DNA from 3 places in the Bacillus sp. AK124 genome. Region 1 is predicted to be linked to each of the others. Evidence: riboswitches for the same ligand, from Rfam matches in the RefSeq annotation. Region 1 holds a riboswitch; each other region holds the start of a gene.
The links. Region 1 has a riboswitch for S-adenosylmethionine ahead of metK (methionine adenosyltransferase). Riboswitches for the same ligand answer to the same signal wherever they lie in the genome.

Region 1 (4,205 bases):
GAATGTGGCTTCAGGAGCGGTGATCCCGCGTTCGGTGCCGGCGAGCTTGCTTGTATATCCGCTCAGGAAATGATACATGGCTTGTTCTTTCGTTAACTTGCTGATCGGAGGAAGCACGCCGAAAGCATCTGCCGTCAGAAATACAATGGTCTGCGGGTGTGCTGCGATGCTCGGCTTGACGATGTTGTCAATCGCATCAATCGGGTAAGCCGCTCTCGTGTTTTCCGTATAGAATGCGTCGGAATAGTCCGGCTCCCCGGTTTTGCCGTCAACCACGACATTTTCAAGAACGGAACCGAAGCGGATCGCATTGTAAATCTGCGGTTCTTTTTCTTTGCTTAAGTTAATGCACTTGGCGTAGCAGCCTCCTTCAATGTTGAAAACGCCTGTGCTGGACCAGCCGTGTTCGTCGTCACCGATCAGCTTCCGTTTCGGATCGGCGGAAAGCGTCGTTTTGCCTGTGCCTGACAATCCGAAGAAGAGAGCTGTTCCGCCTTCCTCGCCAATGTTTGCCGAACAGTGCATCGGTAAAATGTTTTGTTCAGGAAGAAGATAATTCATAATAGAAAAAATCGATTTTTTCATCTCGCCGGCATATTCGGTGCCTCCGATTAAAATCGTACGCTTTTCAAACGACACGATGATAAATGTTTCAGATCTGGTCCCGTCAATGAGCGAATCGGCTTTGAAATGCGGAGCGGAAAGAATCGTAAACGGCTGTTCTTCAGGTTTTTTATCATGTTCTTCAGGTCTGATGAACAACTGTCTTGCAAACAGGTTGTGCCAGGCGAACTCGTTGACAACTGTAATCGGAAGCCGGTATTTTTCGTCTGCTCCTGCAAACCCTTCAAATACATACAATTCATCGCGTTCCTTTAAATAGCTGAGCACTTTTGTGTACAGCCGGTCAAAGGCGGCTTCTGAAATCGGCTGGTTTACTGCGCCCCAATCGATTTTGTCCTTTGTGCTCGCTTCTTCCACAATGAATTTGTCTTTTGGCGAGCGGCCGGTGTATGTACCGGTTGTAGCCCGCACGGCTCCGGAAGATGTTAAGACTCCTTCTTTGCGTTCAAGGACTTTTTCAACCAAAAGGGGAACGGACAAGTTCAGCTGAACGTTTTCGCCCATTAATAACGTTTGTAAGTCAGTTGTTAAATCTACAGAATTCATAAAAAACCTTCCTTTGCGTGTTTTTTAATGTGTATAACATTAATGTAGAATTAGTATAACACATTTACTCTTATAGTCTATACCGTTTCTTCATTTTTCGTTCGGGTTTTTTCTCGAAAGACAAGTTTAAATTTATTGCGGCCGATATTGACATAACAAGCCATTTTAAGATAAGATATTTCATTGAGCGGATACTCTTATCCCGAGCTGGTGGAGGGACAGGCCCAATGAAACCCAGCAACCGGTTTCTCTTATTAATGGAAAAAAACAGTTTCTGAGACAACTACGGTGCTAACCTGATGCAAGGTGTTCAATACCTTGAGCGATAAGAGTGAAAGGCACGCAATACCAGACCCTTTCCTCAGCGAATAGGAAAAGGTTTTTTTATTGCATAAATCGAGATCCAAAAATTGCTAAAAAAACTGCCTTCAGGAGGAAGGTACTCGGCGTTTTTCACAGGACGTGAAAGGTTTTAGCCGAGTATCAAGCAGGAGGAAGGTACTGGGCGTTTTTCACAGGACGTGAAAGGTCTAGCCGGGCAGCCAGTCAGGAAAAATTCTATTAAGAGGAATTTTGACTTAGAATCTCGTCAAGAATAGCATATGGAAATTGTTTCAAAACGAGAGCGTATGAAGCCCGAGTATCGTCATATAATCAAGAGGGACGAGATCCGTATCATACTTAAGATCACGGCTGATCTTCATATACAGGAGGAAACATAAATGAGCAAAAACCGTCGGTTATTTACATCAGAGTCAGTTACGGAGGGACATCCGGACAAAATTTGCGACCAGATTTCGGATAGTATATTAGACGAAATTTTAAAGAAAGATCCGAATGCCCGCGTTGCCTGTGAAACATCTGTGACAACCGGATTGGTGCTGGTAAGCGGTGAAATCACGACGTCCACTTACGTCGATATTCCGAAAACAGTCCGCGAAACGATTAAAGAAATTGGCTACACACGTGCAAAATACGGTTTTGATGCCGAAACTTGCGCGGTCTTAACGTCTATAGATGAACAGTCGCCAGATATTGCAATGGGAGTCGACCAGGCGCTTGAAGCGCGTGAAGGAGCAATGAGCGACGCTGAAATTGAAGCGATCGGAGCCGGAGACCAAGGTTTAATGTTCGGTTTTGCCTGCAACGAAACAAAGGAACTTATGCCTCTGCCGATTTCGCTTGCTCATAAATTGTCTCGCCGTTTGACAGAAGTCCGCAAAGAGGAAATTCTGCCGTATCTTCGTCCGGACGGAAAGACACAGGTAACTGTTGAGTATGATGAGAACAACAAGCCGATTCGCATCGATACAATTGTCATTTCGACTCAGCATCACCCTGAGATTTCGCTTGAACAAATTCAGCGCAATCTGAAAGAGCATGTCATCAACCCGGTAGTGCCAAAAGAGCTGATCGATGAAAACACGAAGTACTTCATTAATCCTACGGGCCGTTTTGTTATCGGAGGACCGCAGGGGGATGCCGGTTTAACAGGACGCAAAATCATCGTTGACACCTATGGCGGATATGCCCGTCACGGCGGCGGAGCGTTTTCCGGTAAGGATGCGACAAAGGTTGATAGATCTGCAGCTTATGCTGCGAGATATGTAGCGAAAAATATCGTCGCCGCAGGCCTTGCTGATTCCTGTGAAGTGCAGCTTGCCTACGCGATCGGTGTCGCACAGCCGGTATCCATTTCAATCGATACATTCGGTACAGGCAAAGCCAGTGAAGAAACATTGATCGAAGTGGTTCGCAAAAACTTTGATCTAAGACCTGCCGGCATTATTAAAATGCTCGATCTTCGCCGTCCGATTTACAAACAAACGGCAGCTTACGGACATTTCGGCCGCCTCGACCTCGATCTGCCTTGGGAGCGCACAGACAAAGCAGATCAGCTGAAGAAAGATGCATTAGGAGAATAACAACCGCATAGCCGCTTTCATAAGCGGCTTTGTTTTTCGATGGCAAAAAGCGGGCGGATGTGAAACGTTTTTCTTTAAACACTTGTCTAATCAAGAAGCAGACTTTGATTTCTGCACGAAATTTAAAAAATCGGAGGCAATACTATGTGTGGATTTGTAGGGGTATTCAATCATCGCCCATCATCCGAGACAGCAGCCCAGGAAGAACTGATTAAACAAATGAATGAAATGATTGTACACCGCGGTCCGGACGATGATGGGTACTATCATGATGAGCATGTAGGCTTCGGATTTAGAAGGCTCAGCATCATCGATGTGGAAAACGGAGGACAGCCTCTGTCTTATGAAGATGATTCCTATTGGATTATTTTTAATGGAGAAATCTATAACTATATAGAACTGAAAGACGAACTTATTTCAAAAGGATACGAGTTCAAAACCGATTCAGATACGGAAGTTTTGCTTGCGACTTACCGCCACTACAAACAGGAAGCTGCTTCCAAGCTGCGCGGAATGTTTGCTTTTTTAATCTGGGATAAAAAAGAACAGCTCCTATACGGAGCGCGCGATCCGTTCGGCATTAAGCCGCTCTATTTTACGAAAACGGACGGCCATGTTTATTTTGCGTCAGAAAGAAAGAGCCTGATGGCTGTTGATGCCGATTTGGAATTGAATGAAAAAGCGCTTCAGCAGTATACGTCATTCCAATTTGTACCAGAGCCTGAGACGCTTGACAAAAAGGTGCAAAAAGTAGAACCGGGCCATCAGTTTACTGTCCGCCCGGGCGAGGATATTCAATTTAAAACATACTGGAAAGTTCAATTCAAGCCTGTTCAGACCGAAGAAGACAAGCTTGTTCAGGAAGTAAGAGACGCGATCTTTGATTCCGTAAAAGTCCATATGCGAAGCGATGTACCTGTAGGTTCCTTCCTTTCCGGAGGCATCGACTCTTCTTTTATCGTGTCGGTGGCAAAGCAATTTCATCCCAACTTAAAAACGTTCTCTGTCGGCTTTGAACATGAAGGCTTCAGCGAAGTTGACGTTGCGAAAGAAACCGCTGATAGGGTCGGCGTGGAGAACTTCAGCGCGATCATTTCCCCTGAAGAATAT
Region 2 (4,205 bases), 2.0 Mb from region 1:
CCTCGGCTCTTCCTTTCGCTCAGAAGAATGGATAAAGCCTCTGATACCGGTTTCGGAAATCATAAAAGAGCCTGATGCGATCAAGCGGTAGATCGTTCCGGTGAGCTCTTTATTCATCAGACCGGGTGAAGCTTCACTAAACAGCTCGCTGATCTTATCCTCCGGCGCCGGTTTGGCAAACATCCTTCCGTGCCCCGTGATTTTCAGCATACAGTACAGCCTGTCCCCTTTTTGCGGCCATACTGATTCATACGGCGGGAGATGCTCTGTCGCAACGAGGGCGTCCTTCGAGAGCCCGACATCGACGAAAACCCCCATGCCGCTGACGGCATCAACGACTTCCACCCAGCCGTACTGTTCAGCGCTGATCATCGGCTTTCTCATCGTAGCCGCCAAGCGATCTTCATGATCGACATATAAAAAGACATCGACCTCTTCTCTATCTTCAATATCCTCCGTGATCTCGCTCTGATGCAGAAGGACCGCCGTTTCGCCGTCCGTCAAAAAGTAACCGTAATCGGCTTTATGATCTATTTTCAATGTTAGCTGCTGTCCTGGTTTCATACTGTTTCTTCCTTTCTTATCCGCCTGTTTTTCTTTTTCTTATTATTCCTCCAATGTTAAAATTATTGCCGGATCGCGGCCAGGCAAACCGCTCGATATTGGAAGTTTCACCTTATTCTACTATAATTGACTCATAAGTAAAATGGATGGAGGTTTTCACATGGCGAAAGAAAGCTCATTTGATATCGTCTCAAAGGTTGAACTGCCTGAAGTTCAAAACGCAATTCAGACCGCTCTCAAGGAAATCGGCACACGCTATGATTTCAAAGGGTCAAAAAGCAGCATCACACTCGAAGGAGACGAGCTCGTTCTCGTATCGGACGACGAATTTAAAATGAACCAGCTGAAAGACGTGCTTGTCGGCAAACTGATCAAGCGGAACGTCCCGACGAAAAACATCGAATACTCAAAGCTTGAGAACGCTTCAGGCGGCACGGTCAGACAGCGCGGAAAACTAGTTCAGGGCATCGACAAAGAAAACGCGAAAAAAATCAATAACCTGATAAAAAAATCGGGTCTGAAAGTTAAATCGCAAGTGCAGGATGATCAAGTCCGCGTAACCGGAAAAAATAAAGACGACCTTCAGCAAATCATCGCGATGGTGAGGGAAGCCGACCTGCCGATTGATGTCCAATTTATAAATTTTCGATAAATTCTTAATTTACTGTTGATTATTCCCCCGATTTTCGGTAAATTGAGTAAAAGTAATCAATAGAAACTAAATAGCTGTTCTTATCAAGAGAGGCAGAGGGACTGGCCCAATGAAGCCTCAGCAACCGGTGAATGAATATTCATGACCAAGGTGCTAAATCCAGCAAGCAGTCTGCTTGGAAGATAAGAAGACGGACAATGTCGATGAAAAGTCTTCTGCTTCACAGAAGACTTTTTTGTTTATCAAAAATGCTTAAGGGGGAAAACGATGGGTTTTTTGGAGGATATAAAAAGCAAAACGTTAATCGCGGACGGCGCAATGGGCACACTTCTGTATTCCTACGGGATCGACAGGTGTTTTGAGGAACTGAACATCTCCAAGCCCGAAGAAGTGAGACGCGTCCACGAAGCGTATGTACAGGCCGGCGCCGATATTATTCAAACGAACACGTACGGCGCAAACTTCATCAAGCTGTCCAGATACGGGCTCGAAGACGAAACAAAACAAATCAACGAAAAAGCGGTCCGTCTCGCCCGCTCCGCCGCCGGTTCTGCTTATGTTCTCGGTACGCTCGGCGGAATCCGGACGTTCAACAAAAACTCGTATTCTCTCGAGGACATTAAAAGAAGCTTCCGCGAACAGCTCTATCTTCTGTTAAATGAGCAGCCGGACGGACTTCTGCTCGAAACCTATTATGATTTAGAAGAAGCGCGCGAAGTTTTAAAGATTGCCAGAAAGGAAACAGAGCTGCCGATCATTTTGAATGTCTCAATGCACGAAGAGGGCGTTCTTCAGGACGGAACCCCGCTTGCGGACGGCCTGAAGCAGCTGGCATCCCTCGGCGCAGACGTCGTTGGTATCAACTGCCGCCTCGGCCCTTATCATATGATCAGAGCGCTTGAAGAAGTCCCGCTTTTAGAAGACGCCTATCTTTCCGTCTATCCGAACAGCAGCCTCCCGTCCCTTGTCGAAGGCAGGCTTGTTTATGAGACAGATGATGAATATTTCAGGGAAAGCGCGGAGGAATTCCGCAATCAAGGCGCACGGATCATCGGCGGCTGCTGCGGAACCACGCCGAACCACATCAGGGCGATGGCTGAGGCGGTCAAAGGGCTTCCTCCAGTCACCGAAAAACACGTGAAAATCAGAAAGAAAGCGGCGCTTGCTGTTCAAAACGAAAGGACAGAGCCCGTTCTCGACGATCTGGCCAAGCAAAAACGGTCCATTATCGTCGAACTCGATCCTCCAAAACAATTAAACTTTGAGAAATTTTTGCACGCCGCTAAAGAGCTTCAATCAGCCGGAATCGATGCACTGACATTGGCGGACAACTCGCTTGCCACACCGAGGATCAGCAATGTCGCCTGCGGCGCGCTCTTAAAACAGCGCCTCGATATGAGGTCGCTGATCCATATTACATGCAGAGACCGCAACCTGATCGGCCTGCAGTCCCATCTAATGGGGCTCGATACACTGGGGCTGTCAGACGTGCTGGCGATTACCGGCGATCCGTCGAAAATCGGCGACTTTCCGGGAGCGACTTCCGTCTATGATCTGACATCGTTCGATTTGATCAGCCTGATCAAACAGTTTAACGAAGGCTTGTCATATTCAGGTAAACCGCTCGGCAAGAAAACAAATTTCTCAGTGGCGGCCGCCTTCAATCCGAATGTCAGACACATTGACAAAGCGGTGAAACGGCTTGAGAAAAAAATCGCCTGCGGCGCAGACTATTTCATTTCCCAGCCTGTCTATTCAGAGGAGCAGCTCATCAAAATCCACGAAGAAACAAAGCATCTTGAAACACCGATCTATATCGGCGTCATGCCGCTGACCAGCAGCCGCAACGCGGAATTCATCCACAACGAAATCCCCGGCATCAAACTGTCCGATTCAATCCGCGAAAAGATGGCGCTGGCGGGAAATGACAAACAAAAACAGGCCGAGGAAGGGCTCGCGATCGCCCGCTCCCTGCTTGATGCGGCGTGCGACCTGTTCAACGGCATTTATCTGATCACACCGTTTTTGCGGTCTGATTTAACCGCCGAACTGACGGCATATATCCACCAGAAAGAAAAGGAGAAAACAAATGTCTAACATCAATGACCAGCTGAAGAAAAAAATCCTCGTCCTTGACGGTGCGATGGGAACGATGATCCAGAATGCCGGTTTGTCCGCCGCTGACTTCGGCGGCGAGGCCTATGAAGGGTGCAATGAATTTCTAAGCATCACGGCACCTCATATCATTCAGGGCATCCACGAAGCCTATCTGGCCGCTAAAGCCGATATCATCGAAACCAATACATTCGGAGCCACACGGCTCGTTCTGGACGAGTACGACCTCGGGCAGCGCGCCTATGAAGTCAACCTCGCTTCAGTCAAACTCGCCAAAGCGGCCGCCGAAAAGTTTTCCACACCTGAATGGCCAAGGTTTGTCGCCGGCGCGATGGGTCCGACGACAAAAACCCTTTCCGTCACCGGCGGCACGACCTTTGACGAGCTGATCGATAATTACGAGGAACAGGCAAGAGCGCTGATCACAGGGGGAGCCGACCTCTTGCTGCTCGAAACGAGCCAGGATATGCTGAACGTTAAAGCGGGCTTTATCGGCATCAGGCAAGCCTTCGAAAAAACCGACAAAACCCTTCCCCTCATGGTATCAGGCACGATCGAACCGATGGGCACGACACTGGCCGGCCAGGATATCGAATCGTTCTATATCTCACTCGAGCATATGAAGCCGGTCAGCGTCGGTTTAAATTGCGCGACGGGCCCGGAATTTATGACAGATCACATCAGAACCCTTTCTTCCCTTGCGAGGACGGCCGTCAGCTGCTATCCGAATGCCGGCCTCCCCGATGAGGAGGGACAATACCATGAATCACCGCAATCGCTCGCGAAAAAAATCAAGGCGTTTGCAGAAGAAGGCTGGCTGAACATTGTCGGCGGCTGCTGCGGAACGACGCCCGCCCATATTGAAGCGCTGGCC
Region 3 (4,205 bases), 1.9 Mb from region 1:
GTGTAGCACAACATCGACGCCGAGCTCGAGCGGCCGCTGCAGCGCCGGGGTCATAAACGTGTTGTCAAGAAACGTCAGACAGCCGTGCGCCTTGGCAAGCTTGACGACGCCTCTGATATCCGTAATGCCGAGCGTCGGATTTGACGGTGTTTCAAGGTAGATGACTTTTGTATTTTCCCTTATGTTTAAAGCAATTTCATTTAAATCCGTCATATCGACGAAAGTATGTTCAATCCCGAAGCGGCTCAGCACTTCCGTAATCATCCGGTAAGTGCCGCCGTACACATCTTTTGTGACAAGCACGTGATCGCCCTTTGACAAAAGCAGAAAGGCGGTGGAAATCGCGGCCATTCCGGATGAAAAAGCAAATCCCCTCGTCCCTCCCTCAAGCTCGGCTATCGTGTCTTCAAGCGCCGTTCTTGTCGGTGTTCCTGACCGGCTGTAGTCATATTCGCCGAATTTGTCAAAAGAGCCTTGATGAAAGGTTGAGGCGTGCTGGATCGGCACGCTGACGGCTCCGGTTGCTCCGTCCGTTTTATTTTGGTTATGAACAAGCCGTGTTTCAAGCGTCCAGTTTTCATGACTCATGCGGAACCGCCTCCCCTTTTACTTTTTCCAGCGCAGCTTTTAGATCCTGCTTTAAATCGGAGACGTGTTCGATTCCGACTGAAAAGCGCAGAAGTCTGTTGCAGACGCCGTTTGCAATTCGGATGTCTTCCGGGATATCCATATGGGTCTGTGTCGCCGGATAGGTGATGAAGCTTTCGACTCCGCCGAGGCTTTCGGCGAAACAGATCGTCTTGAGATTTTTCAGCAACGGATTAACCCATTCTTCTTTTTGAACGCGGAATGACAGCATGCCGCCTTTTCCCGGATAAAGAACATCGGCAATTTCCTCCTGCTCTTCCAAAAAGGCCGCAAGTTCCCGCGCGTTTTCCTGATGCTGTCTCATCCTGAGAGCGAGCGTCTTCATCCCTCTCATTAAGAGCCATGAATCGAACGGCGATAAAACCGCGCCGATGGCGTTTTGGTGCTGGAACATTTCCTCAGACAGCTCTTCGCCTTTTGCAACGACAAGCCCCGCCAAAAGATCGTTATGACCGCCCAAATACTTCGTCGCGCTGTGAATGACAAGATCAGCGCCGAGCTCAATCGGCTTTTGCAGAACCGGTGTATAGAACGTATTGTCAACAATGAGCAGCAAGTCGTGCTCTTTGGCGATTTGCGCGATTTTTTGAATATCAGCTTCCTGCATGAGCGGATTTGTCGGCGTTTCTACAAACAGTGCCTTTGTATTGTTCGTGATTTTCGACTTGATACAGTCTTCGTCTGAAAAATCGTCGTAGAAAAAGCGAAGTCCGTATTTCTTCCATTCGTTTTCAAAAAGGCGGTACGTTCCCCCATATAAATCGGACGAAACGATGAGCTCATCCCCGCTTTGAAACAGAGCCATGATCGTCTGAATGGCAGCCATACCGGAACTGAACGCAAAGCCGCGCGTTCCCCCTTCGAGTTTCGCGATTGCATCTTCAACAAGCTGTCTTGTCGGATTTTTTGTGCGAATGTAATCAAACCCTGTGGATTCCCCGATCCCTTTGTGCCTGTACGCAGAAGAGAAATAAACGGGAGGATTGACAGTTCCCGTTATTTCATCACTGCGGTTGCCGATTTGCGCCAGCGTTGTTTGTACATGTTCAGTCATATGACACCATCCTTTTAAAAATAAAAAACCCCTTCTTCATAAGAAGAAGGGGGATTATGCGCTTCTTCTTATCTTCCAAGCATCTGCTTGCTGGATTTAGCACCTTGGTACACTGACATCGTCAGTGCAGACCGGTTGCTGAGGTTTCAAAGGGCCAGTCCCTCCACCTCTCGTGATAAGAATCTCTTCAATTTTCTGATTGTTCTTTACTTTAACCTAAGTCAAGACATTTTTCAAGGGTCATTTTTAAATCTTTCCTCATATTGAACATGGTATGATGAAACCAAACGACGGAACCGGAGGAATCAGATGCCAAAAACAGAGCGATTAATCGAATTGATGATGACCGTTCATACAAAACGAAAATTTACGGCCGGGGAGCTCGCAGCAGAATTCGGGGTTTCCTACCGCACGATTCTCCGCGATCTGGACGAGCTGAGCGCGCTCGGCGTCCCGATCTATTCTGAAACAGGCGCGAACGGAGGCTATTATTTGCTGAATGAACCTGTGCTTCCGCCGCTCTTTTTTACACAATCAGAGGCGGCGGCTATGTTTTTCGCGTATCAATCTCTGCAGTTTTTCGGATCGCTTCCCTTTGATGCGGAAACGCGGATGGTTTTAAAAAAGTTCTACCGCCACCTTCCCGTGGAAACACAGGAGCGGATTGATGCGATGAAAGACAGAATCGTGTTCTGGAATCCGCATCGTCCAAAAGCCGCCGAACATTTAGAAACGCTTCTTGATGCAGCCATCAATCAATCCGTTTTGACGGTCGTTTATGACGGAACAGACGATTGCGCGGAGAGATCCATCCAGCCCATCGGCTTGTTCAGCTGGAACGGCTTCTGGTACTGTCCGGCCTATTGCTTTAAAAGGCAGGCGTTCAGACTGTTCCGCGCCGACCGCATCCTTCGGGCGGAAAAAGCGGCCAGCCCGCTGGCCCGCCAGCTTCCCTATCGATCGGTTCTCAGCTGGATCAAACATTCGGAGAGCGAGTGCTCTGAACCGGTGCGGCTGCAAGCGGAACTGACACGCAGAGGAGCCAGGCGGGCTGCGGCTGATGTGGACTTATTCAAGATCCTCACCATGCGGGATGACGGGACGGGGGCGATCGATGCAAACCTCCCCAGACCAGAACTTGAGTATTTCGGGGAACTTTTGTGGAACCTCGGCACTGAGGCAACTGTCAAAGAACCCGCGGAAATCAAGCTTCAGCTGAAACGAAAGGCTTCTGACATTTTAGCAAGGTACGACTGACTTTTTTTTAGAATCGTGACAAAGCCTGTCAGGATTAGGTGATACTTTTAGAATAATGCCAAATGGAAAGGATGAAGCAAATGAATCAAGTTCAAGCCCTGCGGAGCGATTTGTTCCACGAGATGGAGACGGGCATCCGCTCCACGTGTCATCTTCTGAAAAAAGTGAAGGAATCTGACTGGTCTTACCGGCCCGCCGACCGCATGCGAAGCCTGAAAGAACTGGCAAGCCATCTGACGGCCATCCCAGAAGCCGACATGGCTATCATGCAGGAAAAGGAAGAGGCCGCCATCTCCCGAATTGAAAAGAAGTATAGTGCATTGCAGTCGGCTGACCAAATGGCTGAAGCGATGCAGAAAGGATTCGCCGCTTTTCAAACGTATATGACTTCCCTCTCCGACGAGGAATTTTTGACGAAAAAAACAAAGCCGTTTTACCTTGATGAAGGGATGACCCAAAGCCGCTGGCTGACGGAAACGCTCACCCACGTCTTCCATCACAGGGCCCAGCTGTTTAATTATTTAAAACAGCTCGGCTATGACGTCAACATGTTCGATCTGTATCTTTAAAAGGTGTTCATATGAAGCTGCCTCTGACAAAAAAAGAACGGTCAAACTTAAGGACAGCCAAGGTAAAAATAAAAAACACGGCATATATGGATCTGTCCGTCCTTGCACATACGCTCGGTTCGTCTTTGGAGCGCGCCGCATACATCAAGGCGCTCGCCCAGTTTCAAACCGCTCCTTCCATCGGGCCGAAAATGGCGCAGTGCGCCGTTGACCTGGGCTACTATTCCCTTGGCGACATCAAGCATGAATCAGGTGCGGATTTGATCATCCGCCTCGAAAAACTGAAAGGCTACTGGGAAGATCCTTGTGCAGAAGATGCGCTGCGATGCATCGTCCATTACGCCAACGATCCCGAAAGCGCTAAAAGCTGGTGGGATTTCACAGAGGAAAGAAAAATGTACCGCGAACGCTGCGGATACCCTCCGGATAGACCGTCAACGCCCTGGTACGAAAAAAAACGGACATAAAAAATCACGGCTGCCGAACAGTTCGGCAGCCCTTTTCGCTTCTTTCACAAGAGAATTTCGTGTTAAAATGAATGGAAACGTTCACAAACATTATTTCTGGAGGAATTCATCTTGGCTATGAAAACAGGAGTCATTCAGGAGAAGAAGCTTTTTTCGGAAGAGCTCGGCGAGGAAATGGAGCTTCTCGTCTATTTGCCGTCATCCTTCTCG

Region 2: it holds a riboswitch for S-adenosylmethionine, as region 1 does, so the genes downstream of both, M1E06_RS15425 (bifunctional homocysteine S-methyltransferase/methylenetetrahydrofolate reductase) here and metK (methionine adenosyltransferase) in region 1, are expected to answer to the same signal.
Region 3: it holds a riboswitch for S-adenosylmethionine, as region 1 does, so the genes downstream of both, M1E06_RS14915 (methionine biosynthesis PLP-dependent protein) here and metK (methionine adenosyltransferase) in region 1, are expected to answer to the same signal.

Annotation. Positions count from the first base shown of each region.
Region 1 covers NZ_CP096378.1:1,095,144-1,099,348, forward strand. The annotation lists gene pckA (phosphoenolpyruvate carboxykinase (ATP)) at 1-1,170, opposite strand, end outside; SAM riboswitch class I at 1,365-1,502, shown strand; gene metK (methionine adenosyltransferase) at 1,893-3,095, shown strand; gene asnB (asparagine synthase (glutamine-hydrolyzing)) at 3,240-4,205, shown strand, end outside.
Region 2 covers NZ_CP096378.1:3,050,237-3,054,441, forward strand. The annotation lists partial or broken gene M1E06_RS15415 (CvfB family protein) at 1-584, opposite strand, end outside; gene M1E06_RS15420 (YajQ family cyclic di-GMP-binding protein) at 725-1,216, shown strand; SAM riboswitch class I at 1,294-1,405, shown strand; gene M1E06_RS15425 (bifunctional homocysteine S-methyltransferase/methylenetetrahydrofolate reductase) at 1,484-3,313, shown strand; gene metH (methionine synthase) at 3,306-4,205, shown strand, end outside.
Region 3 covers NZ_CP096378.1:2,961,742-2,965,946, forward strand. The annotation lists gene metC (cystathionine beta-lyase) at 1-588, opposite strand, end outside; gene M1E06_RS14915 (methionine biosynthesis PLP-dependent protein) at 578-1,702, opposite strand; SAM riboswitch class I at 1,768-1,884, opposite strand; gene M1E06_RS14920 (helix-turn-helix transcriptional regulator) at 2,012-2,959, shown strand; gene M1E06_RS14925 (DinB family protein) at 3,040-3,528, shown strand; gene M1E06_RS14930 (helix-hairpin-helix domain-containing protein) at 3,540-3,995, shown strand; gene M1E06_RS14935 (esterase family protein) at 4,107-4,205, shown strand, end outside.